Regions from separate parts of the Kitasatospora sp. NPDC048194 genome, predicted to be linked through region 3. Evidence: riboswitches for the same ligand, from Rfam matches in the RefSeq annotation. Region 3 holds a riboswitch; each other region holds the start of a gene.
What was found. A riboswitch is a leader RNA that binds a small molecule or an ion and turns the genes downstream of it on or off. The one in region 3 is predicted to bind cyclic di-AMP.
Positions count from the first base shown of each region.

Region 1: linked by a shared signal. The riboswitch ahead of ACGF07_RS05160 (M23 family metallopeptidase) and the one ahead of ACGF07_RS24740 (peptidoglycan DD-metalloendopeptidase family protein) in region 3 are both predicted to bind cyclic di-AMP.
Region 2: linked by a shared signal. The riboswitch ahead of ACGF07_RS13690 (transglycosylase family protein) and the one ahead of ACGF07_RS24740 (peptidoglycan DD-metalloendopeptidase family protein) in region 3 are both predicted to bind cyclic di-AMP.
Region 4: linked by a shared signal. The riboswitch ahead of ACGF07_RS08980 (NlpC/P60 family protein) and the one ahead of ACGF07_RS24740 (peptidoglycan DD-metalloendopeptidase family protein) in region 3 are both predicted to bind cyclic di-AMP.

Region 1 is NZ_JBIDAK010000003.1:31,915-38,797, reverse strand. It holds gene ACGF07_RS05170 (alpha/beta fold hydrolase) at 1-794, opposite strand, end outside; gene ACGF07_RS05165 (YiaA/YiaB family inner membrane protein) at 905-1,195, opposite strand; cyclic di-AMP (ydaO/yuaA leader) riboswitch at 1,394-1,553, shown strand; gene ACGF07_RS05160 (M23 family metallopeptidase) at 1,566-2,414, shown strand; gene ACGF07_RS05155 (hypothetical protein) at 2,590-3,462, opposite strand; gene ACGF07_RS05150 (GNAT family N-acetyltransferase) at 3,505-4,077, shown strand; gene ACGF07_RS05145 (sensor domain-containing protein) at 4,277-5,020, shown strand; gene ACGF07_RS05140 (hypothetical protein) at 5,168-5,914, shown strand; gene ACGF07_RS05135 (GNAT family N-acetyltransferase) at 5,952-6,398, shown strand; gene ACGF07_RS05130 (hypothetical protein) at 6,395-6,883, opposite strand, start outside.
Region 2 is NZ_JBIDAK010000009.1:4,938-11,820, reverse strand. It holds gene ACGF07_RS13700 (SDR family NAD(P)-dependent oxidoreductase) at 39-464, opposite strand; gene ACGF07_RS13695 (cytochrome P450) at 821-2,110, shown strand; cyclic di-AMP (ydaO/yuaA leader) riboswitch at 2,321-2,490, shown strand; gene ACGF07_RS13690 (transglycosylase family protein) at 2,492-3,256, shown strand; gene eno (phosphopyruvate hydratase) at 3,537-4,823, shown strand; gene ACGF07_RS13680 (septum formation initiator family protein) at 4,929-5,426, shown strand; gene ACGF07_RS13675 (DUF501 domain-containing protein) at 5,398-6,066, shown strand; gene ACGF07_RS13670 (Ppx/GppA phosphatase family protein) at 6,069-6,883, shown strand, end outside.
Region 3 is NZ_JBIDAK010000022.1:103,320-110,202, forward strand. It holds gene ACGF07_RS24730 (RidA family protein) at 26-433, shown strand; gene ACGF07_RS24735 (DUF2470 domain-containing protein) at 640-1,356, shown strand; gene ACGF07_RS24740 (peptidoglycan DD-metalloendopeptidase family protein) at 1,642-2,595, opposite strand; cyclic di-AMP (ydaO/yuaA leader) riboswitch at 2,598-2,772, opposite strand; gene ACGF07_RS24745 (MFS transporter) at 3,090-4,622, shown strand; gene purB (adenylosuccinate lyase) at 4,649-6,079, opposite strand; gene ACGF07_RS24755 (MarR family winged helix-turn-helix transcriptional regulator) at 6,135-6,593, opposite strand; gene ACGF07_RS24760 (DUF3037 domain-containing protein) at 6,751-6,883, opposite strand, start outside.
Region 4 is NZ_JBIDAK010000005.1:81,457-88,339, reverse strand. It holds gene ACGF07_RS08985 (NlpC/P60 family protein) at 1-774, opposite strand, end outside; gene ACGF07_RS08980 (NlpC/P60 family protein) at 1,001-2,134, opposite strand; cyclic di-AMP (ydaO/yuaA leader) riboswitch at 2,145-2,298, opposite strand; gene ACGF07_RS08975 (NlpC/P60 family protein) at 2,636-3,673, opposite strand; gene ACGF07_RS08970 (NYN domain-containing protein) at 3,884-5,185, opposite strand; gene ACGF07_RS08965 (hypothetical protein) at 5,552-5,815, opposite strand; gene ACGF07_RS08960 (rhomboid family intramembrane serine protease) at 6,016-6,843, shown strand; gene ACGF07_RS08955 (Lrp/AsnC ligand binding domain-containing protein) at 6,840-6,883, shown strand, end outside.

The DNA of each region.
Region 1 (6,883 bases), on a different contig from region 3:
GCGTCCGCGACGGCCTGCGGGTTGTCGGCCATCGGGTAGTGGCCGGACCCCTCGATCATCACCTTCCGGCTGCCGAGCGCGGCGGCCTGCCGGTCGGCGACGGCCGCCGGGTCCGGGAAGTCGGGGTCCTTGCTGCCCATCAGGACGAGCGAGGGGCAGCGGACGGCCGCGCACCAGCCGATCGGCGCGGAGTCCCCGGTGACGTGCCCGCGGGTGGCGGTCCTGCGCCCCGGGGTGCGCAGGGCGGCGACGAGGCCGTCCACGTACGCGTCGAGGTCGGCGGGCCGGGGGCCGGGGAAGGCCATCCTGCGCAGGTAGAGGCCCCAGGCGGCGGGCCAGTGGACCAGTGCGGTGCCCATCACGGCCATCACGCCCCGCATGAGGGCGTTGGACCGGTGCTCCACGAAGGAGTCGATGAGCGCGATCCCGGCGACCCGCTGGGGTGCGTCCCCGGCGACCTTGACGGCCGTGGCGCCGGTGTAGGACTGCCCGACCAGGACGGCCCGTTCGATGCCGAGGTGGTCCAGCAGGGCGAGGACGTCGGTGGCGATGGCGGCCGGGCTGTAGTCCTCCCACACGATCGAGGACTCGCCGAAGCCGCGCAGGTCCATGGTGATGACCCGGTGCCCGGCCGCCGTGAGCAGCGGGTGCAGGTGCCGGTAGGCCCGACGGGTGTCGAGCATGCCGGGGAGCAGGACGACGGGGGCGCCGTCGCCCTGCCGGGTGTCGTCGAAGGCGATCCGGCCGCCGGGGACGTCGAGGTACTGGGTGCTCGGAGTGCTGGTGCCGTTCACGGTGGTCCTCCACGGTGCGTGCTGCCGATAGCCAAAAAGCTACGGCTAATAGCCTTAGCCGTCAAGGCCGCCGCCCCGCCGTTCGTCCCCGTGTCGGACCGGGAGGGGGCTCAGACCCCTTCGACCCGGAACGGGTCGTGCTCGGCCAGCAGCTTCTCCAGCCGCGCCTGGTCGACCCGGGCGACGGTGTCCGCGGACTCCTGCCGGTCCCGGATGACTTTGGCCAGCGTGAACGCGGAGGTGACGGTGTAGAGGAAGCCGATCCCGAGGAACGCCCGGGTCCACGCTCCGACGGGCAGGTAGGCGATCCCGGCGGCGAGGGCCACGCCGGAGACGGCGAAGGAGAGGACGGCCTGGGCGTAGTAGGCGGCCGTGGTGCGGGTCTGCATCGGTGCGGTCATGGCGACAGGATGCGACGGCGTCGAAGGGTCGCACATGAGTAGGAGTACTCAGATGAACCCGGGTGAATGACGGGTCGTTCGTTGACGTCCGATCACCTGGACCCCGGTCGTCCCGGGCGGATGGCTTGGAATCAGGGCCTCCTAGGATTAACGTTTGATAACGCAGCGCGGTCGTCAACGCCGTACCCAAGACGGCACCGTGCGCCGTCGCCTAATCCCACCGGCCGGCCTCCGGGCAGGCCAGGGAGCCGGGGAACCACGTTTCCCTGGGGTGAATCGGCGGGGCCCAGGCCCGGCCGTAGGAGACCTTCCTGCTCCGAACCCGTCAGCTAACCCGGTAGGCGCGAAGGAAGGAAAGGAGCGCGCCTCCGTGGCGTCGACGCACACCCCGGCACACCCGGCCGGCCCCGCAGCCGGTACCCAGCTCCTCGACCACCCCGGCCCGGACGGCACCGAGTCCCTCGGCGCCGACGGGTTCGCCCCGGAGGTCGAGGCCAACCGCCACCGGATGCCGCGTCAGACCCGCGGGGCCTCCCCGCTCCTCGGCGTCACCGCCGTCGCCGCCACCCTGGGCGCCACCGGCTTCGCCTCCGCCACCCCGGCCGCCGCGCCCGCCGTCGCGGCCCCGGACGAGACGCCGGTCACCCTCGCCGCCGACCCCGGCCTCGCGCTCGCCGCCCGCATCCAGCAGCAGGCCGACAGCCAGCGCACCGCCGCCGAGGAGAGCGCCCGCCTGCAGGCCGCTCAGGAGGCCGAGGCCAAGGCCGCCGCCAAGGAGGCCGACGCCAAGCGTGCCGCCGAGGAGGCCGAGCGCGCCAAGGCCGCCGCCCTCACCCTGCCGGTGAAGGACTACAACCTCTCCGCCCACTACGGCCAGAGCGCCCGCTACTGGGCCCACCTGCACACCGGCCTGGACTTCGCGGCCGACACCGGCACCCCCGTGTACGCGGTCGGCCAGGGCACCATCACCTCGGCGGGCTGGTCCGGCGCGTACGGCTACCGGATCGTCGAGACCCTGCCCGACGGCACCGAGATCTGGTACTGCCACCTCTCGTCGATCATCAAGGGCTCCGGAAAGGTCGCCCCCGGCGACCAGATCGGCAAGGTCGGCGCGACCGGCAACGTGACCGGCCCGCACCTGCACCTGGAGGTCCGCCCGGACGGCGGCGCGCCGGTCGACCCGGAGACCTGGCTCGAGCAGCGCGGCCTCACCCCCTAACGAACCCCCCGGACCCGCCGCGGCCGCCGGGCCGCCGGGTCTCCGGGCCGCCACGGTCTCGGCGGCCGGGCCCCGGGTGCGCCCCGGGGCCTGGCCACGCGTCCACCCCACTCGTCGACGGCCGGGCCGGTCGGTCCACCACCGGCCGGGCCGGTCACTCCGCCGTCCGGACTGCTCACTCCGCCGGCAACTGCGCCAGGTAGGCGTCGATCTCCTCCGGCCCCGGTTCCGGCGCGAGCTCGGGGAACTCCTCGACCAGCAGCCGCGGCAGCCCGGGCACCGTCCACTCGCCGAACAGGTCGAGCGCCACCTCGGCCGCCGCCGCCTCGAACCGGCCGAAGTCCCCGGCCAGTTCGTCCGGCATCGGCCGACCCAGCGCGGTCAGCTCGGCCAGGTTGCGGTAGCTGCGCCGCATCAGACCCTGCTCCAGCAGCCGCCGCGCACCATCGGTGGCCATGCCGACGGACAGCACCCGGCCCGGCCCCCAGCCCTGCTCGGCGGGTTCGTCCAGCCAGCCGGCCGGCACCAGCGCCTCGTAGCCGGCCAGCCGCTCCTCCTCGCCGAGCCCGGCGAAGCCCGTCAGCCAGTCCCGCACCGCCGCGCCGTCCGCCGTGTCCACCCCGTGGGCGTGCAGCAGCACCGCGTACAGCCGCGGCCAGGTGACCAGGTCGGCGCGGCGCAGCAGCCCCGCCGCGACCTCGCCCTGCCACTCGGCCTCGGCGTGCAGCCGCTCCTGGCGCTTCGCGTTCAGCCGCTTCACCGCCCGCTGGTGGTCGACCAGCAGCCGTACGGCGTCGCCGTAGGCGAGCGGATCGGCGTCCGGCGCCGGCTGGACGTACAGGTGCAGCCGCTCGTACAGCAGGTGCTCCACCGCGGCGGAGGTCAGTTCGGGCCAGCCGTCGTGCATCCTGCCCTCGCCCAGCTCCAGCAGCGCCAGCACCGTGCGCAGCGGCGCCTCGGCCACCGGCGCGCGGCCCTGCTCGGCCGCCCAGGCGAGCAGGTCGGCGGCCCTGGTGCGCGGAGCGAGCCGCAGGTCATCGTCGTTCATGCCCCGAACGGTAGCCGCCGGGCGCGGGTAGGGTCGGCACCCATGGTCCCCGTACGACTCACCGGCCCCCGGCTGGCCATCCGCGAGTACCACCACACCCCGGAGGACGTGGACGCGCTGCACGCGCTGCTCGGCGACCCCGAGGTGACCCGCCACCTCACCTTCGGCCCGCGGGACCGCGACACCTGCGCCGACCAGCTCGAGCTGTACCTGGAGGAGGCGATGGCCGAGGACCGGAGCACCTACCAGCTCGCCGTCTGCCGCCGCGAGGACGCCGAGGACCCGGCGGAGGCGGTGCCGGTCGCGCACGCCGGCCTGACCGTCGGCGGGTTCCGCTCCGCCGAGCTCGGCTGCGTACTGCGCCCCGAGGTGTGGGGCCGCGGCTACGCGACCGAGATCACGGAGCTCCTCTGCGGGTTCGCCTTCGGGCCGCTCGGGCTGCACCGGCTGGCCGCCCGGACGGACGTGGACAACCCGGCCGCCGCGCGGGTGCTCACCAAGCTCGGCTTCCGGCTGGAGGGGCGGATCCGGCACGACGTACACAAGGGCGGCGTCTGGTCCGACTCCCACCAGTACTCGCTGCTCGTGGACGAGTGGCCCGGCCCGACCGAATGACCCCGGCCGGCCCGAGCGGCCCGGCCGGCCCGAGCGCCCCGGTCGGGGTGCCCCGCCGGACCGGCGGGCGGCGGGCCGGGACGGGGGGTTAACCCCACCCCCGATCCGCCGGTCCCCCGGATACCCGCCGACCTGCGGTTCGACCAGACTCGACGACGTCGGATCGGAGCACGACGGACCGAGGGGTCGGGAACGGGACATGAGCAGCAGCCGGAGCACGCTGGACCACGAGTGGGGCGCCCTGGGCGGTCACGAGGACGGGGCCGGGCGCCTCGCCGGGGCCCGCCGGACGGAACTGCCGCCGTCCTTCTGGCGGGCGCCCTTCTCGGCCTCCTACTACCGCGAGGTCGGCTACGCGCTGACCGGCCTGCCGGTGGCCATCGCCGCCTTCACCGTCACGATCACCATGCTCTGCTTCGGCCTCGGCACCTTCGTCACCGCCCTCGGCCTGCCCGTGCTGGCCGGCCTGACCACCGCCTCTCGCGGCTTCGGAAGGCTGGAGCGGGCCCGGGTGCGCGGGATGCTCGGCGTGGACGTCCCCGGCCCGGCGCCGGTGCGTCAGGTCCGTCCGGGCGGCTGGGGCGCCGTCACCGCGCGGCTGGCGGACGCGGCGGGCTGGAAGGGCGTGCTGTACCAGGTGGTGATGTTCCCGTGGGCGGTGTTCAGCTTCAGCATGACGCTGGTGTTCCTGCTGCTCGGCTGGACGATGGCGCTCTACCCCGTCTACCACTGGGTCTTCCCCACCTTCACGGACTGGCGCGGGTACCGGGTGTTCGACTTCACCGACAGCCACCACGTGCGGCACGTCTACTACATCGAGGGCACCTGGCAGATTGCCGCGTTCTCGGCGGCCGGACTGCTGCTGGTCTTCCTCACCGCCCGGCTGGTCCGCGGTCTGACGAACGTCAACCGGGCCGCCGCGGTGGGGCTGCTCGGCCGCTGAACGGCCGGGCACGCCCCGGGTGCGCGCGGGACGTCCGGCGCACTCCGGGCGCTTGCCGGGGGCGCGCCGGGCGCTCCTGACTTCCTCTCGGATGCGTCCGGACGCGTTCCGGATGCGGAGGACATCGCTACGTGTTCGGATGACCGCGTGTCCGCCGCCCCCGCCCCCGCACCGGACCCCGACGTCCTGGTCACCTCGCGTCCGCTGGACGAGTACTGCGCCCTGTTCGACCTCACCCGCGCCGGGCTGGCCGCCCTGCCGGGGCCGCTGCTGGACTGCCCGGGCGGCGCGGCGGGCCTGGCGGCCGAGGCGCGCGAGCTGGGCTGCCGGGTGATCGCCGCCGACCCGGCGTACGCGCTGCCGCTGCCAGCGGTGGAGGCCCAGGCGCTGGCCGCCCGGAAGTCGATGGCCGTCGCGATGGCGGCCCGACCGCACCTCTACCCCGAGGCCGGCCGCCACCGGCCGGAGCGCTACCTGCGCAGCTGGGACCGCGCCCGTCGGCTGTTCACCGCCGACTCGGCCGCCCACCCGCAGCGGTACGTGGCCGCCGCGCTGCCCCGGCTGCCCTTCGCCGACGGCACCTTCGCCCTCACCCTGAGCGGCTACCTGCTCTTCGCGTACCCCGAACTCTTCTGCCCCGAGCGACAGTTGGCCGCCCTCATCGAGCTGGTCCGGGTCACCGCCCCGGACGGCGAGGTCCGCGTCCAGCCGCTGCACGACGGGTACGGGCGCCGCTGCGGACACCTCGACCGGCTGCGGTACGCGCTCGGCGGGCACCGGATCTCCAGCGAGGTCCGCAGTGTCCGCCGGGAGGGCGGCCGCACCCGCCGGGTGCTGGTGCTGCGGACCGCCGACCGGCGCCGCCGGGAGTCGCGGCGAGCCCCGAATCGGTAATGGTCACTGGAGCGGTTTGCTCCTATACTCGGAGCTCATGAGCGAGACCACGATCCGGCCCGCCCAGCCGGCCGACGCCGACCGGCTCACCGCCCTGATCCAGGCCTCCACCGCCTACCGGGGCGCGTACTTCGCGATGATCGACGGCTACGCCGTGACGCCCGACTACGTCGAGCGCCACCAGGTGCGGATGGCCGTCGACGCCGCCGACGACCGGCTGCTCGGCTTCTACGCGCTGATCCGCGAACCGGCCGAACTGGACCTGATGTTCGTCGCGGACGAGGCCCAAGGGCTCGGCACCGGGCGGCTGTTGATCGCCGACATGCTCGACCGCGCCCGCGAGGCGGGGATCACGGCGGTCAAGGTCGTCTCGCACCCGCCCGCCGAGGGCTTCTACCTCCGGATGGGCGCCGAACGCACCGGAACCCGCCCGCCGCAGCCGAGGACCCCGTGGGAGCAGCCGGAACTGCGGTTCACCCTCTAGGAGTCCTCGCCGGCCGACGGCGCCGACCCGGCGGGTCGGGCTGCCTGAGCCGGTTGAGCCGGTTGCGCCGGTTGAGTCGGATGAGCGGGTTGACCCGGTCGGGCCGACGGCTCCGGGCCTGCGGGCTGGGCCGGGACGAAGGCCGCCACCTGCAGCCGGGACAGTATCTTCTCCGCCAGCCAACTGCGGTCCGACCCGTACGGGATCCCCCTCGGGTCGACCAGCTGCGTCGCCACCGCGTCCCGCAGCCGCTGCGCCTCGGCGGCGGGCAGCCGGGACAGCAGGCCCCGGGCGGCCAGCAGGGCGTGGTACTGCTCGAAGCCGGACCGCGGGTGCTCGATCGCCTCCAGCACACTCGGCAGGTCCGCCAGCGCCGGATCGCCCTGCATCAGCGCGAGCGCCTGGATCCGGCGGCCCTCCGAGCCGTCCGCGAAGAGGCTCCGCACCTGGTCGGCGGTCAGCGCCGAGCGCGTCGCGGTCGAACG
Region 2 (6,883 bases), on a different contig from region 3:
GAGCGCGGGCAGGAGCGGGCTCTCGGGCCGCGGCGGCGTCAGGCCGCCGTGGCGGCCGACTCGGCCGGGCGCCGCTGCGGGGGGACGAGCTCGCCGATGGCCTCGCCGACCAGGGCGACGAGTTCGGCGAGGCGCTCCAGGTCGAGGTGGGCGGGCAGGTCGGCGAGGGAGACGATCCGCTCGCCGTTCGGGCCGGCCACGCAGAAGAGGTCGATCGGTCCGAGGTGCTTCTCGGCGGTGTCGACCAGGGCGGCGACGTCGCTGGGCCGGCGGATGTCGCCGGCGACGCCGACGACGGGGCACCCGGGCCGGTCGAGTTCGGCGGCGAGGTCCTCGGCGACACCGACGTTGGTGTCGGCGATCAGCACCCCGGCGGCGCCGGCCGCGGTGAACCGGCGGGCGAGGTCGGCTCCCGAACCGCCGTCGAGCACCGCGATGACGACGACTGCCCCGCTGACCCGCATGGTCTGCTCCTCCCTGTGGGCGACACCGCACCGGCGCCCACGCACACTGCGGAGGATCGTAGGCACGACCTGACCCTCCGCAACAGGGATTACCCCGCAGGTGACCAGGCTCACGCCCGCCGTCCGGCCAAGCTCTGTCCAAGAGCCGTCCACGTCCCGTCCACGGGCCGTCCACGGAGGGGCGGCGCACCGCACGCGCGCCGTCGGCGACCGGCTCGCGCCCCCCACGGCGCCCGAACGGCGCCGTCCCCGGCACCCCCTGGCGCCCGCCCGGCGAGCCGTCCGCGACCGGTCCGGACGCCCTCGACGGCCGCCGGTGGGCCGGACGCGCCCGGGGCAGCGGTTACGGTCGACCCATGCCTGCTCAGCCCGACGCCGTCCAGCCCGCCCCGCAGCTCTTCACCTGGGAGTTCGCCGCCGATCCGTACCCCGCGTACGCCTGGCTGCGCGAGCACGCCCCGGTGCACCGCACCACCCTGCCGAGCGGTGTGGACGCCTGGCTGGTGACGCGGTACGCGGACGCCCGGCAGGCGCTCGCGGACAGCCGGCTGTCGAAGAACCCGGCGCACCACAGCGGGCAGGCGCACCGCACCGGCCGGGTGGGCATCCCGGGGGAGCGGCAGGCGGACCTGATGACCCACCTGCTGAACATCGACCCGCCGGACCACACCCGGCTGCGCCGCCTGGTGTCCAAGGCGTTCACCCCGCGCCGGGTGGCCGAGTTCGAGCCGCGGGTGCAGCAGCTCACCGACCGGCTGATCGACGGCTTCGCGCAGCGCGGCTCGGCCGACCTGATCCACGAGTTCGCCTTCCCGCTCCCCATCTACGCGATCTGCGACATGCTGGGCGTCCCGGCCGAGGACCAGGACGACCTCCGGGAGTGGGCGGGCATGATGATCCGCCACCACGGCGGGCAGCGCGGGGGCGTGGGCCGGGCGGTCAAGCGCATCCGCGCCTACCTGGTGGACCTCATCCACCGCAAGCGCGCCGACCTCGGGGACGACCTGATCTCCGGCCTCATCCGGGCCAGCGACCACGGCGAGCACCTGACGGAGAACGAGGCCGCCGCGATGTGCTTCGTGCTGATCTTCGCGGGGTTCGAGACGACCATCAACCTGATCGGCAACGGGACGTACGCGCTGCTGCGCAACCCGGGCCAGCGGGCGCTGCTGCAGGAGTCGGTGGCGCGTGGGGAGACCGCCCTGCTGGAGACCGGGATCGAGGAACTCCTGCGCTACGACGGGCCGGTGGAGCTGGCGACCTGGCGGTTCGCGACGAGCCCGCTGAGCATCGGCGGGGTGGAGATCCCGGTCGGCGATCCGGTGCTGGTGGTGCTGGCGGCGGCCGACCGCGACCCGGCCCGGTTCGCGGACGAGAACACCCTGGACCTGGCCCGGACGGACAACCCCCACCTGGGGTTCGGGCACGGCATCCACTACTGCATCGGCGCCCCGCTGGCCCGGCTCGAAGGGCGCTCCGCCCTGGCCGCGCTGCTGTCGCGGCTGCCCGATCTCCGGCTCGCCGAGAGTCCGGAGAATCTGCGCTGGCGGGGTGGCCTGATCATGCGTGGGCTGCGCGAACTTCCGGTCGAATTCAGTCCCGAGGCGACGTCTCCGGACCCGGTTCCTGAGGCTCCGACACGCTGACGGATGGTCGTCCCGCGGCCCTCCGGCACCGTATGAACGCCCATCAAACCGGACAAACAGGTGCCGTTGGTAGGCGATTGGTCACCTGCCGTGATTTCCGTGTGATGTCGACGATATGAGCTTGTGATCGGTCTGAGGATCTGTCTAATCTCCCTGGAGTTCGCAGCTGCGGACCTCGTGCGCGGAACGCCGAATCCTGCCCGCCGCGTCACGGGAAACCGACCAGAACCCTGGGCAGGGGCGGGGGAACCAGGTTTGTTGCCGCCCCCACGGCTTGGGGTGAAGCCGCCCGAGCGGGAACGTCTCCGCGCACGGCGGCCGGGCCACCTCCCCGGTCCGAACCCGACAGCTCACCTCGCAGGCGTGCGGAGAGGGACCTTCATGCTGTTCGTTGGAACCGGCCGTCACCGTCGTCGCACCCAGGCCGAGAAGGCCGTCGCCGTGGCCGGTGTGGCCGGCGTCGGACTCGCGCTGCCGCTCCTCACCGCCACCGGTGCCTCCGCCGCCCCGGCCTCCACCTGGGACTCCGTCGCCCAGTGCGAGAGCGGCGGCAACTGGAGCATCAACACCGGCAACGGCTTCTACGGCGGGCTGCAGTTCACCTCCAGCACGTGGAAGGCCTACGGCGGCACCGCCTACGCCCCGCAGGCCAACCAGGCCAGCAAGGCCCAGCAGATCTCGGTCGCCGAGAAGGTGCTGGCCTCCCAGGGCCCGGGCGCCTGGCCGGTCTGCTCGCAGAAGGCGGGCCTGACCAAGGGCGGCGCCCCGGCCGCCGTCGACACCTCGTCGGACGCCAAGCCCCGGTCCGCCCCGCAGCAGGCGCCCAGGACGCAGGCTCCCGCTCCGGCCGCAAAGCCGGTCCAGCCGTACGCGCCCAAGCACGCCGCGCCCCGGCAGGCCGAGAAGCCCGCCGAGCAGCCGGTCCAGCAGTACACCCCCAAGCACGCCGCCCCGCGCGCCGAGCAGTCGGCCCCGACCGCCCCGGCCGGCCACGACTACACCGTGCGCTCCGGTGACACCCTGTCGACCATCGCCGCCGCCCAGGGCGTGACCGGCGGCTGGCAGGCGCTGTACGACGGCAACCGCTCCACCGTCGGCGGCGACCCGGACCTGATCATGCCCGGCCAGGTCCTGCACCTCGGCTGAGGACCGACGAGGGGGCCGGCCGACGGGTCGGCCCCCTCGTCCGCTTCCGTCCGGTTCCGTCCGGGTCCGTCCGTGCCGGTCCGGGTCCGTCCGCGCCCGGGGGACAAGCTGGGACAAGCAGGTGAACTACCGGGGGGTAGCAGGGCCACACGTTGAGACGGGGCCGAGGCCAGCGTGGCCCCGGGAGCCCGGGCGGTTAGGCTCTGGTCGTAACGACTCCGCAATCGTCCCGCCGACATCACCACCGTCAGCCGGACCAGCTTCCGCAAGGAGATGCCTCGTGCCGTCCATCGATGTCGTCGTAGCCCGTGAGATCCTCGACTCGCGCGGCAACCCCACGGTCGAGGTCGAGGTCGGCCTCGACGACGGCAGCACGGGTCGTGCCGCTGTCCCGTCGGGTGCCTCGACCGGTGCCTTCGAGGCGCTGGAGCTGCGCGACGGCGACAAGAACCGCTACTTCGGCAAGGGCGTCGAGAAGGCCGTCCTGGCCGTCATCGAGCAGATCGGCCCCGAGCTCGTCGGCTACGACGCCACCGAGCAGCGCCTGATCGACCAGGCCATGCTGGACCTGGACGCCACCCCGGACAAGTCCTCGCTCGGCGCCAACGCCATCCTGGGCGTCTCGCTGGCCGTCGCCCACGCCGCCTCCGAGGCCAGCGACCTGCCGCTGTTCCGCTACCTGGGCGGCCCGAACGCGCACGTCCTGCCCGTCCCGATGATGAACATCCTCAACGGCGGCTCGCACGCGGACTCCAACGTCGACATCCAGGAGTTCATGATCGCCCCGATCGGCGCGGAGTCCTTCTCCGAGGCCGTCCGCTGGGGCGTCGAGGTCTACCACACTCTCAAGGGCGTGCTGAAGGAGCGCGGCCTGTCCACCGGCCTCGGCGACGAGGGCGGCTTCGCCCCGAACCTGGACAGCAACCGCGAGGCCCTGGACCTGATCACCGAGGCCATCCAGAAGGCCGGCTACGTGCCCGGCCGCGACATCGCGCTGGCCCTGGACGTCGCCGCCTCCGAGTTCTACCAGGACGGCGCCTACCAGTTCGAGGGCAAGGCCCTGTCGGCCGCCGAGCTCATCGAGTACTACGCCGAGCTGGTCGCCGCCTACCCGCTGGTCTCCATCGAGGACCCGCTGGACGAGTCGGACTGGGACGGCTGGAAGGCCATGACCGTCAAGCTGGGCGACAAGGTCCAGCTGGTCGGCGACGACCTGTTCGTCACCAACCCGCAGCGCCTGGCCAAGGGCATCGAGACCGGCACCGCCAACGCGCTGCTGGTGAAGGTCAACCAGATCGGTTCGCTGACCGAGACCCTGGACGCCGTCGAGCTGGCCCAGCGCAACGGCTACCGCTGCATGATGTCGCACCGCTCCGGCGAGACCGAGGACGTCACCATCGCCGACCTCGCCGTCGCCACCAACTGCGGCCAGATCAAGACCGGCGCCCCGGCCCGCTCCGAGCGCGTCGCCAAGTACAACCAGCTGCTGCGCATCGAGGAGATCCTCGACGACGCCGCCGAGTACGCCGGCCGCGGCGCGTTCCCGCGCTTCCGCTCCGCGGAGTGATGAGCACGGCGAGCCAGCCGGCCGAGCACGCCTGACCGGTGCCCCGCCGTTCACCCCGTAGGGTTGACGGCGGGGCACCGTCGCGACCAGGAGGGGATACGGGAGATGGCTGGCTGGAGGATCCCGGGCTTGGCGGCCCGGCCCCGGTTCACGAGCCGGGCGACCGTCCTCGTCCTGGTGCTCTGCTCACTGGTGGCGATCCTCGCCTACCCGACGCGGCAGTTCATCTCCCAGCGCGCCGAGATCTCCGCCCAGCGGGCGAAGGCCGACCACGCGCGCCAGCAGGTCGAGCAGCTGCGCCGGGACAAGGCCCGCTGGCAGGACCCGGAGTACGTCAAGGCGCAGGCCCGCGCCCGGCTGCACTACGCGGTGCCGGGGGAGACCCCGTACATCGCGGTGGACCCGGCCGGCTCGGCCGCCCGCCCCTCGGCGCCCGCCGCACCCGCCTCGGCCGGCGGCTCGGCCAGGGCCGCCGCCAAGCCCTGGTACGCCAGCATCTGGGACTCGGTGGACGCCGCCGACCTCGCCGCCGCGCCGCCCTCCGTGACCCCCCGTCCGCTCCCCCCGTCCTCCGTTGGAGACCCCACCCCCCATGACCACTGAGAACCACCCCGCCGTCTCCGACGCCGACGTCGCGGCCATCGCCGCCCAGCTCGGCCGGGTGCCGCGCGGCCTGCGCGGTGTCGCGCACCGCTGCCCCTGCGGCAACCCCGACGTCGTGGAGACGGCCCCCCGGCTGCCGGACGGCACGCCGTTCCCGACGCTGTACTACCTGACCTGCCCCAAGGCCGCCTCGCTGATCGGCACCCTGGAGGCGGACGGCGTGATGAAGGAGCAGACCGCCCGGCTCGCCGAGGACCCGGAGCTCGCCGCCGCGTACCAGAGGGCGCACGAGGACTACATCGCCCGGCGCGACGCGATCGAGGTGCTGGAGGGCTTCCCGAGCGCCGGCGGCATGCCGGACCGGGTGAAGTGCCTGCACGTGCTGGTCGGCCACTCGCTGGCGGCCGGCGAGGGCGTCAACCCGCTCGGCGACGAGGCGCTCGGCATGCTGGAGGACTGGTGGGCCAAGGGCCCGTGCGTCTCCCCGGCCGAGGTCGAGGCGGCCGGGGAGCGGGTCGCCCGCAACCGCGCCAAGGAGCAGGACCACGAGGCCGTGATCGCGGCCAAGCAGCGGAAGGCGGCCGAGCGCGCCGCGAAGAAGCGCGCCGCCGAGGACGCCGCGGAGCAGGAGTCCGAGTGACCATGACGCGTGTGGCCGCGATCGACTGCGGCACCAACTCGATCCGCCTGCTGGTCGCCGACCTGGACCCGGAGACCGGCGGGATCACCGACCTCGACCGCCGGATGATCGTCAACCGGCTGGGCCAGGGCGTGGACCGGACGGGCCGGCTGCACCCGGACGCGCTGGCCCGCACCTTCGCGGCCTGCCGGGAGTACCGGGAGATCATCACCGGCTTCGGCGTCGGCCCCGAGCGGATCCGCTTCGTCGCCACCAGCGCCTCCCGGGACGCCGAGAACAGCGACGAGTACGTCAAGGGCGTGCGCGACATCCTGGGCGTCGAGCCCGAGGTGGTGAGCGGCGAGGAGGAGGCGCACCTGTCCTTCGTCGGCGCCACCAAGGAGCTGACCGGTGGACAGTTCCCGGCGCCCTACCTGGTGTTCGACCTCGGTGGCGGCTCGACGGAGTTCGTGCTCGGCGGGACGGACGTGCAGGCGGCGCGCTCGGTGGACATCGGCTGCGTGCGGCTGACCGAGCGCCACTTCGGCGGTGCCGAGCTGCCCTCCGAGGAGCAGATCGCCGAGGCCCGGGCCCACGTGCGGGCCGAGCTGGACAAGGCCGAGGAGGTGGTCCCGCTGACCGGCGCGGCCACCCTGGTCGGCCTCGCCGGTACGGTCACCACGGTGTCGGCGATCGCCCAGGGCCTGTCGGAGTACGACAGCGAGCGGATCCACCACTCCCGGATCAGCCGCGAGCGGGTCGCCGGAATCGCCCGCGAGCTGCTCGCCGCGACCCACGCCGAGCGCGCGGCCATCCCGTCGATGCACCCGGGCCGGGT
Region 3 (6,883 bases):
GACCCGCCACGACAGAAGGAGCCCCGTGCCCGACAAGACCGAGATTCGTACCGACGGCGCCCCCGCCCCCGCCTGGATGTTCTCCCAGGGCGTGCGCAAGGGCCCGATCCTGCAGGTGTCCGGTCAGGGCGCACAGGACCCGGCCACCGGCGAGATCGTCCACCACGGTGACGTGCGGGCCCAGACCCGCCGCACCCTGGAGAACGTCAAGGCCGTCGTCGAGGCGGGCGGCGCCACCATCGAGGACGTGGTGATGTTCCGCGTCTACCTCACCAAGCGTGCCGACTTCCCGCTGATGAACGAGGCCTACGCCGAGTTCATCGAGGAGAACGTCAAGCCCGGTGGCGTGAAGCCCTGCCGCACCACCGTCTTCGTGGAACTCCCCCAGGAGTCCATGCTGGTGGAGATCGACGCCCAGGCCGTCGTCGGCTGACGACGCACCGGCGGGCACCGGCGGACACCGGCCGGCGCGAACCGCCACCGCCCGACCCCGCAGGGCCCGGATGCCGCAACCGCGCGTCCGGGCCCTCGGCGTACCCTGCGCCGTCGCCCGCTTGCCACACCCCCACCCGGACATTAGGTTAGCCTCACCTAACCAACAGGAGGTCCGTTCATGAGCACGCTCCACGAGGTGGGCGCATGACCCCGTCCACCGCCGGCACCGAGCCCGAGCCCACCACCGCCGAACGCGCCCGGAGCCTGCTCAGCGCGACCTCCTCGCTCACCGTCCGCGCCCTCGGCGAGCGCCACGACCTGGAGGCCCCGGTCTCCGTCCACGGCACCCGGCTGCGCCTGCGCGCCCCGCTCGACGCCCCGCTCACCACGGCCGCCGTCGGCGCCGTCGATGGCCTGGCCGTCGTGGTCGACGTCACCGACGTCTCCCCGGTGGCCGTCCGCGACCGGATCCGCGCCCGCCTCACCCTGGCCGGCCGGCTGCACCTGGCCCACCTCGCCGACGACGGCCTCAGCGTCCACCTGCGCGTGGACGTCGCCCACGCCGTCCTCGCCACCCCGTACGGCACCGGCGCGCTCACCGCCGCCGACCTCGCCGCCGCGGCCCCCGATCCGCTGGCCCGTCACGAGGCCGCGCTGCTCACCCATCTGGCCGACGAGCACGCCGACGCCCTCGCCCTGCTCACCAGGCTGCTCGACCCCGGCCTGCTCTCCGGACACCCGGATGTCCGCCCGCTGGCCCTGGACCGCTACGGCCTGGTGCTGCGCCTGGACCACCCGCACGGCCACCGCGACGTCCGCCTGGTCTTCCCGCAACCCGCCGGTGACACCGAGGACTTCGGCCACCGGATGCACGCCCTGCTGGGCGCCGCCGAGCACGGCCTGCCCGCCCGCCGGAACTGACCGGCCCCGGCGCGGCCCACCGTCCCGCCGCGGCAGCCCGGGTGCGCCCGCGGAGCCGCCCCCCTGGAAACGGCAGAGGCCGGCCCGGTGCCACGAGGAGTCCTCGTGGCACCGGGCCGGCCTTGGGCGTGTCCCGCGCCCATGTCCACCGGTGCGGCGATCACCCGGTCGAGCGGTCACCCGACATGACCATCCCGGGCGGTCGATTCGCCCCGCACCAGCGGTGGTTCTGGAACCCGCGGTCGGAGCTGCGTCCGAGCGGGGCCGACCTGCGGTCGGACCGGGTCAGAGCGCGACGCCGTGGGCGCGCAGGTAGGCGACCGGGTCGATGTCCGAGCCGTACTCCGGACCGGTGCGGATCTCGAAGTGCAGGTGCGGGCCGGTCACGTTGCCGGTGGCGCCGGAGAGGCCGAGCTGCTGGCCGACGGTGACGGTCTGACCGATCTTCACGCCGATCACGGACAGGTGCGCGTACTGGGCGTACTTGCCGTCGGCGAGCTTGATCTCGACCTCGTTGCCGTAGGCGCCGCCGTTGCCGGCCTTCACCACGACACCGTTGGCGACCGCGCGCAGCGGGGTGCCGGTGGCGGCGACGAAGTCCTGGCCGGTGTGGTGCCCGGAGGCCCACATCGAGCCGGCCACGCCGTAGGCCTCGCCCAGCACCGGGTGGGCCAGCGGGGCGACGTAGCCCGAGGTGGCGGCGACCGGCGCGGCGGTGACGGCCGGTGCCGGGGCGGCGGTCTGAACCTGGGTCTGGACCTGGGCGCCCGGCTTGGCGGCCTCGGTCCGGGTCTGCACCGGGGCGGCCGGCTTGGCCGGAGCCGCGGGCTTGGCCGGAGCAGCCGGCTTGGGGGCGTCGGCGTGAGCCGTGATGGACAGCTGCTGACCCGGGAAGATCAGGTTCGGGTTGGCGCCGACCACCGAGCGGTTGCGCTCGTACAGCGCGTGCCAGCCGCCCTCGACGTGCTTGGCGTCGGCGATCTTCGACAGGCTGTCGCCGCTGACGACGCGGTAGCTCTCCTGGGCGGCGGCCGGGGCAGCGGCCGGAGCGGCAGCCGGGGCGTCCGCGGCGGCGGCGGGCTGCGCCGCCGGAGCGGCGGCCGGGGCCGCGGGGGCGGTGTGGGCCTGGGCGCTCACGGTGGTCACGAGCGGAAGCACGAAGGACACACCGGTGACGGCGGTCGCGATGCCGATGCGGGCTGCGCGGGGCAGGGCGATACGACGGGCCTGAGCAGGCATGGAATTTTCCTCTCCGACGCCTGCGAGGTGAGCTGTCGGGTTCGGGCTGGAGTTGCCCGGCCGCATGCGCGGCTTCACCCCTAGCCGGTCCTGGACGTTCGCGCTGCGAAGCGCGGATCCGGTCCGGCGACTTACCTGTGGGTCCCCCGCTCCTGCCGTACAGAGCTCAGTTCGAACCACCCGGCAGCGGCAGGACTCGGCGTTCCACCCGGTGGATCCACCCGGGCTGGCCGAGCGGTCGCTGAACTAAAACCCATCCGTTCGGGTGAAGCAATGTCGATCTCTTGAACGCAGCACGATCCCCCGCCGACCGGTGACCCTCCGCATGATCCGGCACACTGTACGTACACAATCCAAACACGTGGCGCCACTGATCCACGACCCTGCGGCGAACACGGACACCCAGTGCGGCGCACCCGTCACGCATCGTGCGCGGCGAACACACCTTCCGGTGACCCTTGTCACGTGCACCCCACGGGGCGCAGGATCGGGCCGTGGCCACCTCCAAGGCCGGCACCCTGCGCCTGAGCACCGCGCAGGGTCGCTGGGTGCTCCTGGCAACGGTGCTCGGCTCCAGCATGGCGATGCTCGACGGCACCGTGGTGAACGTCGCCCTGCCCCGGATCGGCGCCGACCTGGGCGCCTCCCTGGCAGCCCTGCAGTGGACGCTGAACGCCTATCTGCTCACGCTGGCGGGTCTGATCCTGCTCGGCGGAGCGCTCGGCGACCGGTACGGCAGGCGCCGCGTGTTCCTGATCGGCGTCATCTGGTTCGCCGCCGCGTCCGCCGCCTGCGCCGCCGCCCCGAACATCCAGGTGCTGATCCTGGCCCGGGCCGTCCAGGGCATCGGCGGGGCGCTGCTCACCCCCGGCTCGCTCGCCATGCTCCAGGCGGTGTTCGACCCTGACGACCGCTCGGCCGCGGTGGGCCTGTGGTCCGGGCTCGGCGGGGTGTCCGCGGCCGTCGGCCCCTTCCTCGGCGGCTGGCTGGTGGACGGCCCCGGCTGGCGCTGGATCTTCCTGCTGAACCTGCCGCTGGCCGCCGCCGTGGTCGCGGTGACCTCCCGTTACGTACCGGAGAGCCGCGACGAGTCCGCCTCCGGCCGCTTCGACGTCCCCGGCGCCCTGCTCGCCGCGCTCGCCCTCGGCGCCGTCACCTACGCCCTCACCGCCGCCGGGGAGGGCCTGTCCCCGGCCGTCTGGGTCTCCGGCGCGGCCGGCCTGCTGCTCGGGGCCGCCTTCGTCGCCGTCGAACGCCGCGCACCCGAGCCGATGCTGCCGCTCGGCCTGTTCTCGTCCCGGCTGTTCACGGCCGTGAACCTGGTCACCCTGTGCGTCTACGCGGCGTTCAGCGGGGTGTTCTTCCTGCTGGTGGTGCAGCTGCAGATCGTGTCCGGCTTCAGCCCGCTGGTCTCCGGTTTCGCCCTGGTGCCGATCACGCTGCTGATGCTGGGCTTCTCGGCGCGCGCGGGGCGCCTCGGCAAGCGGATCGGCCCGCGCATCCCGCTCACCGTCGGCCCGCTGCTGTGCGCCGCCGGGGTGCTGCTGATGCTGCGCACCGGCCCCGGGTCCTCCTACTGGGCGGACGTGCTGCCCGCCGTCGTGGTGATGGGCAGCGGGATGACGCTGCTGGTCGCACCGCTGACCGCCACGGTGCTGGCGGCCGTCGAGGTACGGCACGCGGGAATCGCCAGCGGTGTCAACAACGCCGCCGCCCGTGCGGCCGGCCTGCTGGCGGTGGCCGCCCTCCCCGCGCTGGCCGGGCTGAGCGGCGACGACTACCGGGTGCCGTCCACGGTGGACTCCGCCTTCCACACCGCGATGCTGATCTGCGCGGGCCTGCTGGCCTGCGGCGGGCTGATCGCCTTCACCACCGTCCGCGGCAACGTGCTCGCCCCCGAGGACCGGCCGGTCGCCGAGCCGGACTGCGCATGGAACTGCGGCACCACCCCGCCGCTCGACCCGGGCCACGTCCACCTGCACGAGGGCCCTGCCACCGGTCCGGCGGCAGGGCCCTCGGAGAGCTGACCGGGCGTCGTCGGACGCCCGCCCCGTCAGAGGATGTCGGCCGGCGCGTACTTGGCGGCCTCCGGGTAGGCGGCCGCGACGGCCTCCACCCGGCGGACCACCTCGGCGACCTGGGCACCGGCCGCACCGGTGAAGGACAGCTTGTCGGCCAGCAGCGCGTCCAGCGCGGCCCGGTCCAGCGGGATCCGCTCGTCGGCGGCCAGCCGGTCCAGCAGCTCGTTCTCCCGGGCGCCCGCGCGCATCGCCAGCGCGGAGGCGACGGCGTGCTCCTTGATGACCTCGTGCCCGGTCTCCCGGCCGACGCCCGCGCGCACCGCGCCCATCAGCACCTTGGTGGTGGCCAGGAACGGCAGGTAGCGGTCGAGCTCGGCCTCGACCACGGCCGGGAAGGCGCCGAACTCGTCCAGCACGGTCAGGAAGGTCTCCAGCAGGCCGTCGAAGGCGAAGAAGGCGTCCGGCAGCGCGACCCTGCGCACCACCGAGCAGGAGACGTCGCCCTCGTTCCACTGGTCGCCGGCCAGCTCGCCGGTCATCGAGGCGTAGCCGCGCAGGATCACGGCCAGGCCGTTGACGCGCTCGCACGAGCGGGTGTTCATCTTGTGGGGCATCGCGGAGGAGCCGACCTGGCCCTCCTTGAAGCCCTCCGTCACCAGCTCGTGGCCGGCCATCAGGCGGATGGTCTTGGCCAGGCTGGACGGGGCGGCGGCCAGCTGGACGAGGGCGGTGAGCACCTCGAAGTCCAGCGAGCGCGGGTACACCTGGCCGACGCTGGTCAGCACGTTGTCGAAGCCGAGGTGCGCGGCGACCCTGCGCTCCAGCTCGGCCAGCTTCTCGGTGTCCCCGCCGAGCAGGTCCAGCATGTCCTGGGCGGTGCCGACCGGGCCCTTGATCCCGCGCAGCGGGTAGCGGGCGATCAGCTCCTCCAGGCGGCGGAAGGCGACCAGCAGCTCGTCGGCGATCGACGCGAAGCGCTTGCCGAGGGTGGTGGCCTGCGCGGCGACGTTGTGCGAACGGCCGGCCATGACCAGCTCGGAGTGCTGGGCGGCGAGGCTCGCGAGGCGCACCAGCACGGCCACCGTGCGGTCCCGGACGTGCTCCAGGGACTGGCGGACCTGCAGCTGCTCGACGTTCTCGGTCAGATCGCGGGAGGTCATGCCCTTGTGGATCTGCTCGTGGCCGGCGAGCTCGCTGAACTCCTCGATCCGGGCCTTCACGTCGTGGCGGGTGATCCGCTCACGGGCGGCGATCGAGCCGAGGTCGACCTGGTCGATCACCCGCTCGTAGTCGGCGACGGCACCGGCCGGCACCTCGACACCCAGGTCCTGCTGGGCCTTCAGGACGGCGAGCCACAGGTGGCGCTCGAGGACCACCTTGTGCTCGGGGGACCACAGCTGGGCCAGGGTCGCCGAGGCGTACCGGGAGGCCAGGACATTGGGGATCTGGGGCTTCGCGCTCACGCTTCGCAAGCCTAACAGCCGAGGTCACGCCGATCGTCGGCGGGCGGACGCCCCGCTACTGCGGTGCGGCGCCCGCCCGGCCGGCCAGCACCGGCAGGACCTGCGCGCAGATGGAGTGCAGGGCGACCCGCTGCTCGTCGGTCATCGCCTCGAAGGCCTGGTGGGTGCGGCCCATCTCGCTGCGGATGCGGTTGAGGATCTCCCGGCCCTCGTCGGTGATCACCACGATCTTCACCCGGCGGTCGCCGGCCGCGGCCTCGCGGTTGGCCAGGCCCAGCGACTCCAGCCGGTCCACGATCCCGGTCACGTTCGACGCGTCGCAGCCCAGGCGCCCGGCGAGCGCCCGCATCGGCACCGGCTCCTGCACCGCGCCCAGCGCCTTGGCCTGGGAGGAGGAGAGCCCGTGCCGGGCCGCGGCCGCCGCGAAGTCCTGGAAGTACGCGGCACCGACGGCGGCCAACGCCTCCATCAGCTCGGCGTTGGTCGGTACGGTCGTCGTCGAGGTCGAACCCATGGGGCCAGCGTACGGCGGAGTGCTTCAGTAACTCAAGATTTGACCACGGCAACCGTCGGCGAGCCGCCTCGCGGTTCCGCCGTTCGGGGTCCGCGCGGACGCGCCGCGCATCCGCCACCCGCCCGCGGTGCACCGCCGAGCGCTCCGCCGGGCCGCCTCAGAGCACCAGCTGGTCGAACAGCCGCCGCAGCTCGGCGTCCGGGTCCGCGGTCAGCCCGGTGTGCACCGGTCCCGGCTGGACGATCGCGCTGCGCGGTGCGGTCAGCCAGCGGAACCGCTGCCCGGGGCTG
Region 4 (6,883 bases), on a different contig from region 3:
CCCGGTGGATCCGTAGACGTACGGCGAGCCGATCATCCGCACCGCGGCGGCCAGTGCGGCCGCCCCGCGCTCGGAGGCCGGCGGGGTGGCGCCGAGGTCCAGCCGGTCGGTGCCGCGGGTGGCGCGCTGCTCGGCGTCCTTGGCGTCCTGGACGACCATCCGGGCCCGCTCGGCGGCGCCGAGGCCGTTGAGCAGCTTCTGCGCCGCGGCCAGCCGCTGCTGGATCTGCTGCTTGTTCTCGGCCAGGGAGCGCCGGGCCTGGTCCAGCTCGGCGAGCTTGCCCGCGGTCTCGGCGCGGCGCTGGTCGAGCCGGCGCTGACGGGTGACCAGCTCGTGGAGGGTCTCCTGCTGCCGCTCGGCGGCCTGGCCGAGGGTGCGGGCGCGGGCGAGGTAGGACTCCGGGTCGCTGGAGAGCATCAGCTGGGCGGTCTGGCTCATCCCGCCGCCGCGGTACTCGGCCCCGGCCACCGTCGCGAGGTCCCCGCGCAGCTCGTTGAGCTGGTCCTGGGCGGCGGCGACCTCCGCCTGGAGGGCCGTGGTCTCGCTCTGCAGCCGCTTCTGGGCCTCCTGCGCGGCGTTGTACTTCTCGGATGCCTGCTCGGCCTCGTCGTACAGCTGCTCGACCTGGGCCTTGACGTCCTTGCGGTCGGGCGCGTCCGGCGCACCGGGAGCAGCCTGGGCGCTGCCGCCGGTCGCCACACCCAGGGCCGTGGTGGCGGCCGCGGTGAGCACCAGGGCGCGGGCGAGCAGGTGGGAACGGCGGTGCACGGACATGGCGGCGGCGGCTCCGATCTGCAGCGCGGCCCCGCGGCCGCACCCCGGTGGGCGGCCGTCGAGCGGGAGTCCGGTGGCAGACGTTAGCGAGTCCGGGCAAGCGAGTCCAAACCCCTCCGGACCCGAATATTCGCCCCCTAATCGGACATCAGCCCGAGCCGCCCGCAAAGCCGCAGGCCCGGCCCTCCGAGTGGGAGGACCGGGCCTGCGGAGGCCTTCGGACGGATCAGACCCGCACGATGGAGGCCAGCGGCATGTTGGAGACCGCCTCGTAGCGGACCGAGGCGCCCGGCTTCGGCGCGTGCAGCACCTGGCCGTTGCCCGCGTAGATGCCGACGTGGTGGGCGTCGCTGTAGAAGATCAGCAGGTCGCCGGGCTGGGCCTGGGAGATGTCGGAGCCGATCCGGGTGCCGGCGCCGGCCTGCTCCTGCGAGGTGCGCGGCAGCGACACGCCGACCTGGTTGAACGCCCAGACCATCAGACCGGAGCAGTCGAAGGAGCTCGGGCCGGTGGCGCCCCAGACGTACGGGCTGCCGACCTTGGAGGCGGCGGCGGACAGCGCGGCGGCACCGTGCGAGCTACCGGGCGCGGCCGGCTTGACGACCGGCGAGGAGGAACTCCCGGAGCCGATGTCGGTGCGGCCGCTGTCGCGCGAGGCGCGGTCGGAGGCGGCCTGCTGCTGGGCGGCCTTCGCGGCGGCGTCGGCCTGGGCCTTGGCGTCGGCGGCGGCCTTCTCCTCGGCCTGGCGGATCGCCTGGCGCTCCTGCTCGGTCAGGGTGTTGAGCAGGTCCTGTGCGGCCTTCAGCTTGTTCTGGACCTCGTCCTTGGAGGCCTTCAGCTGCTGGGTGGTGGACTCCAGCTCGGTGAGCTTGCTCTGGGCCTCGCTGCGGTCCTGGTCGAGCTTGCGCTGCTGCGCCTGGAGTTCCTTCAGCTGGTTCTTCTGGGTGTCCCCGGCCTGGTTCAGCGCGCCGGCCTGGTTGAGGAAGTTGTCCGGGCTGGAGGAGAGCATCAGCTGGACGGTCGGGGATATGCCGCCGTTGCGGTACTGCTCCCCGGCGATCTCGGCGAGGCCGCCCTGGAGGTCGGTCACCTGGGCCTGCTGCCGGGCCACCTGGTCCTGCAGGCCGGAGACCTGCTTCTCCAGCGCCTGCTGCTTCTCCTGCGCGGCGTTGTACTTCTCGGTCGCCTGCTCGGCCTGCTCGTTGAGCTGGTCGACCTGCTCCTTGACCTGGTCCTTGGTCGGCTGCGGGTCGGCGTGCGCGCCGGACTGCGCGGAGAGGGCGACGGCCGCCGCGGCGACACCGGTCATGATCGAGACCCGGGCGCGGCTGGCGGGCTTGGGACGGCGATGGGACGCCACGAAGGCGGACTCCTTCTTCCTACGTCCGCCTACCGGGTGAGCTGACGGGTTCGGGCCGGAAGCATGCCCTACGACGCCTCACGGCCGCGGTACCGGCCGACCTGGCGCCGATTCACCCCGGAGGAACGTGGTTCCCCGGCTCCGCTCCACAGCGCCCCGGACTGCTGGGCTCCCCTGTCGGACAGTCGTTTCGAGCTGCCCCGCTGCTTCGCGAACTCGGCGGTAACCACCGCCGCCACCCGGGCTGGGTGATCGACAGTGCGGTGGTTCGGGGCACGACCCTAGTAACTGAACCGTGATCCGTTCAAATCCTTGTCAGAAAAAATCCAGAAGATGACCCATGTCCCCTTGTGAAAATGACCGTTGGTGATCGCCGCCGCACGGAAAGCTGATCAAACCTCAAACAAGCGGCCGAAGGGCGGGTGAACCCGAAGCGCCACCCCGGTCGGGGGTGGCGCGGATCACAGGGCCGGAGCGCGGCCCCTCGGGCGTGTCGGGCCGTCAGACCCGGCGGATCGTGTTGATCGGCATCGCGTCGGCCTTCATCACCTTCACCACGTCACCGGTGTGCGGCGCGTGGACCACCATGCCGTTGCCGATGTACATCCCGACGTGGTGCCGGTCGCTGCCGTAGATCACCAGGTCGCCCGGCTGGGCCTGGTCCAGCGAGGGCACCCGGGTGCCGACGTTGCCCTGCTCCTGCGAGGTGCGCGGCAGCGAGACGCCGGCCTGGGCGTACGACCAGACCATCAGGCCCGAGCAGTCGAAGGTGTTCGGGCCGGTGGAGCCCCAGACGTACGGCGAGCCCTGCTTGCTCATCGCCTTGGCCACGGCCACGGCCGCGTAGCCGCTGGCCGGCGGCAGGCTGCTGAGGTCGACCCGGGCACTGCCGCGCGAGGCGCGGTCGTCCTGCTGCTGCTGGGCCCTCAGCGCGGCGCGGTCGGCGGCGCTGAGCGAGTTCAGCAGGTCCTGGGCGGCCTTCAGCTTCTGGTTGACGTCCGCCTTGGCCTGGTTGAGGTCCTTGGTGGTGGAGTCCAGCGAGGCCAGCACGGCGGCGGCCTCGGCCTTCTCCTGGTCCAGCCGGCGCTGCTGGTCGAGCAGGCCCTTGAGCGCCTCGGTCTGGCTGGTGCTGGCCTGCTGGACGCTGGAGGCCTTCTCCAGGTACCCGGACGGGTCGGAGGACAGCATCAGCTGGACGGACGGGTCGATGCCGCCGGTGCGGTACTGCTCGCCCGCCACCTCGGCCAGGCCGGTCTGCAGCTGGGTCATCTGGTCCTGGCTGCGGGCCACCTGGTCCTGCAGCTGGTCGGCCTGCTTGCGGAGCTGGTCGGCCCGCTCCTTGGCGCCGTTGTACTTCTCCGCCGCCTGCTCCTGCTCCTGCTGGAGCTGGTCGATCTGCGCCTTGACGTCGGCCTTGTTCGGCTGCGGCGCGGCGTGCGCGGCGACCTGGGCGGAGAGGGCGACCGCGGTCGCAGCGGCAGCGGTGAGCACGGAGACCCGCGCGCGGCTCGGCTGCTTGGGACGGCGGTGGGAGGCCAAGGGAGCGGCTCCTTCTTCCATGGGACTCACCCGATCGAGTGAGATTCCGGAAAATAGGTTTGACGCCAGACCCTAGTGAAGATCTATCCGTTTTGCCACTCCCCCGAAGGCGTGAACTCCGGTTCCCACGCTGACTTCACGGGATCCGCACACCCTCGCAAAACGGGCACTGACCAGGCGTCACGCCGGACCGAACGGCACCGCCCGAGGTCAGGGCCGGGCCAGCCGGTTCAGCAGCAGGACCGAAGCCACCGGGCGCGCGCCCGCCTTCCGCACGCCCTCCGCAACCTCCCGGTCGGTGGACACCACCACCACCGGACGGCCCTGCGGCTCGGCGCGCACCAGACGGCGGATCAGCTCGTCCGCCGTCTCTCCGGTCCGGCTGAACCGTACCCGAACCCCGCGCGGCGGCGCCATGATCACCGGAACGTCCAGGTCCTGCCCGTCGAACACACAGGTGACCTCCGCCTGGGTGCGCTGGGCCAGCATCGCCAGTCCGCCCAGCAGCCGGATCCGCTGCTGCTCCAGCGGCAGCGTCGGATAGCCGGTCTTGGTCACGTTGTAGCCGTCCACCACCAGGTGCACCTGCGGGATCGCCAGCAGCTGGTCCAGCAGCGCCGGATCGTCCTCGGCCAGGCCCCGCCGGGCCACGTCGTGCGGCGAGGCCGCTCCCGGCACCACCGCCTCCACCAGGTCCGCCGGGCGGATCTGGGAGACCGGCAGCGCCAGCTCCCGCTGCAGTCCCTGCGCCGACTGCAGCACGGTGTCCAGCAGCAGCCGCAGCCGCATGTCCTCGACGCTGCGCCCCTCGCGGGCCGAACGGCGGCCCTGCTCGGCGGCGTTCTCCAGCTCGGACACCCGGTGCCGCAGCCGCCGCGCCTCGCTCTCGGCCGCGCTGCGCTCGGCCGCGGCCTGCGCCTTCGCGGCCTCCAGCTCCCCGGTCACCCGCCGGGTCTCGGCCTGCGCCCGGCGGGTGTCGCTCTCCAGCGAGCGCACCTTCTTGCGCAGCGACTCGACCTCCCGCCGGACGCCCTCGAACTCCGCGCGCTGGCGGTCCAGGTCGGCCCGCGCGGCCGCCCGCACCTCGGCCAGTTCCGCCTGGAGCTTCTCCACCAGCCGGCCGGCCTCCGCCGCCGCGTCCTCGGCCCCGGCCCGCTCGACCTCCTCGCCGGCCTCGGCGACCAGCCGGCTCCAACCGGCCGACCTCACCAGGTAGGCGGCGGCGGCGACGTCCATCGGATCGGCGGCGCCGGGAACGGTGCCCGACTCCAGCGCCTTCACCAGGTCCGGCTGGCCCAGCCGCAGCCGCTCCGCTATCCGCAGCCGGAAGGCCGGCTCCGACTCCAGCGCCGCCGCCAGCGCGGTGGCCGCGTACTTGGCCCGCCGGGCGGGGGTGAACTTGACGTACTGACGCAGGCTCTGCGGCAGCTCCGCGGGCGGCAGCCCGCCGAGCGCGTCCGAGGCCAGGCCGACCACACGCCGGCGCACTCCCTCGGGCAGCGGCCGGTCCAGCTTCTCGACGGACCGCTCCGCGGCGGCACCGGACCCGGCACCGGACCCGCTGGTCTCGGCTGCGGACCCACCGGACCGGTCGGCGGACTCGCTGGTGTCAGCCGAAGCCTGCTCCGGCGAACCGGCATCCGGCAGAGGTGCCTCGGGCGGGACCGCCCCGGCGCCCCGCCCCGGTGCCGGCGCAGCGGGCTGAAGTCCCTGCGCGTCCGCGGGCTCCCTCGCTGCGTCCACCACGTCCTCGGCTCCGATCCTGGTCCAGCGGGGGCGGCCGCGGCCGCCCCGGTCGTCACGCTCCGTGCGTCTTGTTCTGTATTGTCCCGTGCGGCGGACGGGCGCGTCGCGCTCCGTCCGCCGCACCGGCGGGAATCAGCCCTGCTCGGCAACGCCCTCCGCGGCCCCGGCGCCCGGACGCGCCACCAGTTCGACCTGGTCCACCGCGTTGCACCAGCGGCAGCGCACCGACTCGACGGTCTCGCTGAGCACCTCGGTCTCCTCGACCTCGGAGTCGCCGGCCAGGTCGAAGTGCAGGAACTCCGTCACCCGCGCGGTGCGGGTCACGTCGAAGCGGGTGAGGTTGCCGCACAGGGTGCAGCGCCAGCGCGTCTCGGCGGTCAGGGCGGGGACGGTCATCGGGGGATCCTCTCGGCTGGTCCCTGGGTGGGCTAGGCGCTCCCCCCGGGGCCCGGCGTCGGCGGCGGGAGGCGGGAATGCCCGCTCCCAGCCTATTGCCTGGGGCAACCGCCAGGACCACCGGTTCTCGAACACGGGGGCTAGCCCACCTGCCGTAAACCGCCGTGTCACCGGCGCCGTCCCCAGGGATGCTTGGCCCCATGGCGCTCGCGGCCACCGACCACACCGACGCGCGGGACGGCCGCCCGACGGTGCCCGCCCCGGCGGTCACCTATGCCCTGATCGCCGTCAACACCCTGGTCTTCCTGCTCGGCCCGGCCGCCGGGCTCAACCCGCTGTACGGCCGGGACCAGGCCCGGGTCTGCGCCGAGCAGCGGTACGAGCAGCGCTGGGGCGCCGTCCCCGCCGAACTGCTCACCGGGCACCCGCTGACCGCCGAGCAGCTCGCCGAGGCCCCCGACCCCGTCCCCGGCTGCCCGGCCTCCCCCACCCCGGGCAAGCACCCCGCGGTGTCCGCCCTCACCGGCCTCTTCCTGCACGCCGGCTGGCTGCACCTGCTGGGCAACCTGCTCTTCCTCTACGTCTTCGGCCCCACCGTCGAGCGCCGGCTCGGCCGCGCCAGGTTCCTCCTCTTCTACCTGGCGGCGGGCAGCCTGGCCTCGTACGGCTTCGCGCTCGCCGAGGCGCACTCGGCGGACTCCACCCGGGTCCTGATCGGCGCCTCGGGCGCGATCTCCGCCGTGCTCGGTGCCTACCTGCGCCTCCACCCCCGCGCTCGGGTGACCACCCTGGTTCCGCTGCTCCTCTTCCTTCCGCTGCGCTTCCCGGCCTGGCTGGTGCTCGGCCTCTGGTTCGCCCTCCAGTGGTGGTCGGTGCACTCGGCCGGGCCCGGGGTGGCCTATCTGGTGCACGTGATCGGGTTCTCCGCCGGATTCCTCTACGCCTGCACGGTCGTCCGCCACCCCCCGAGACGCCCCGGCCGGGGCCCGATACGCTGGCCGCACCCCACGAAGGAGCCGGAACAGTGATCACCGCCATCGTCCTGATCAAGACCAGCGTCGACCGCAT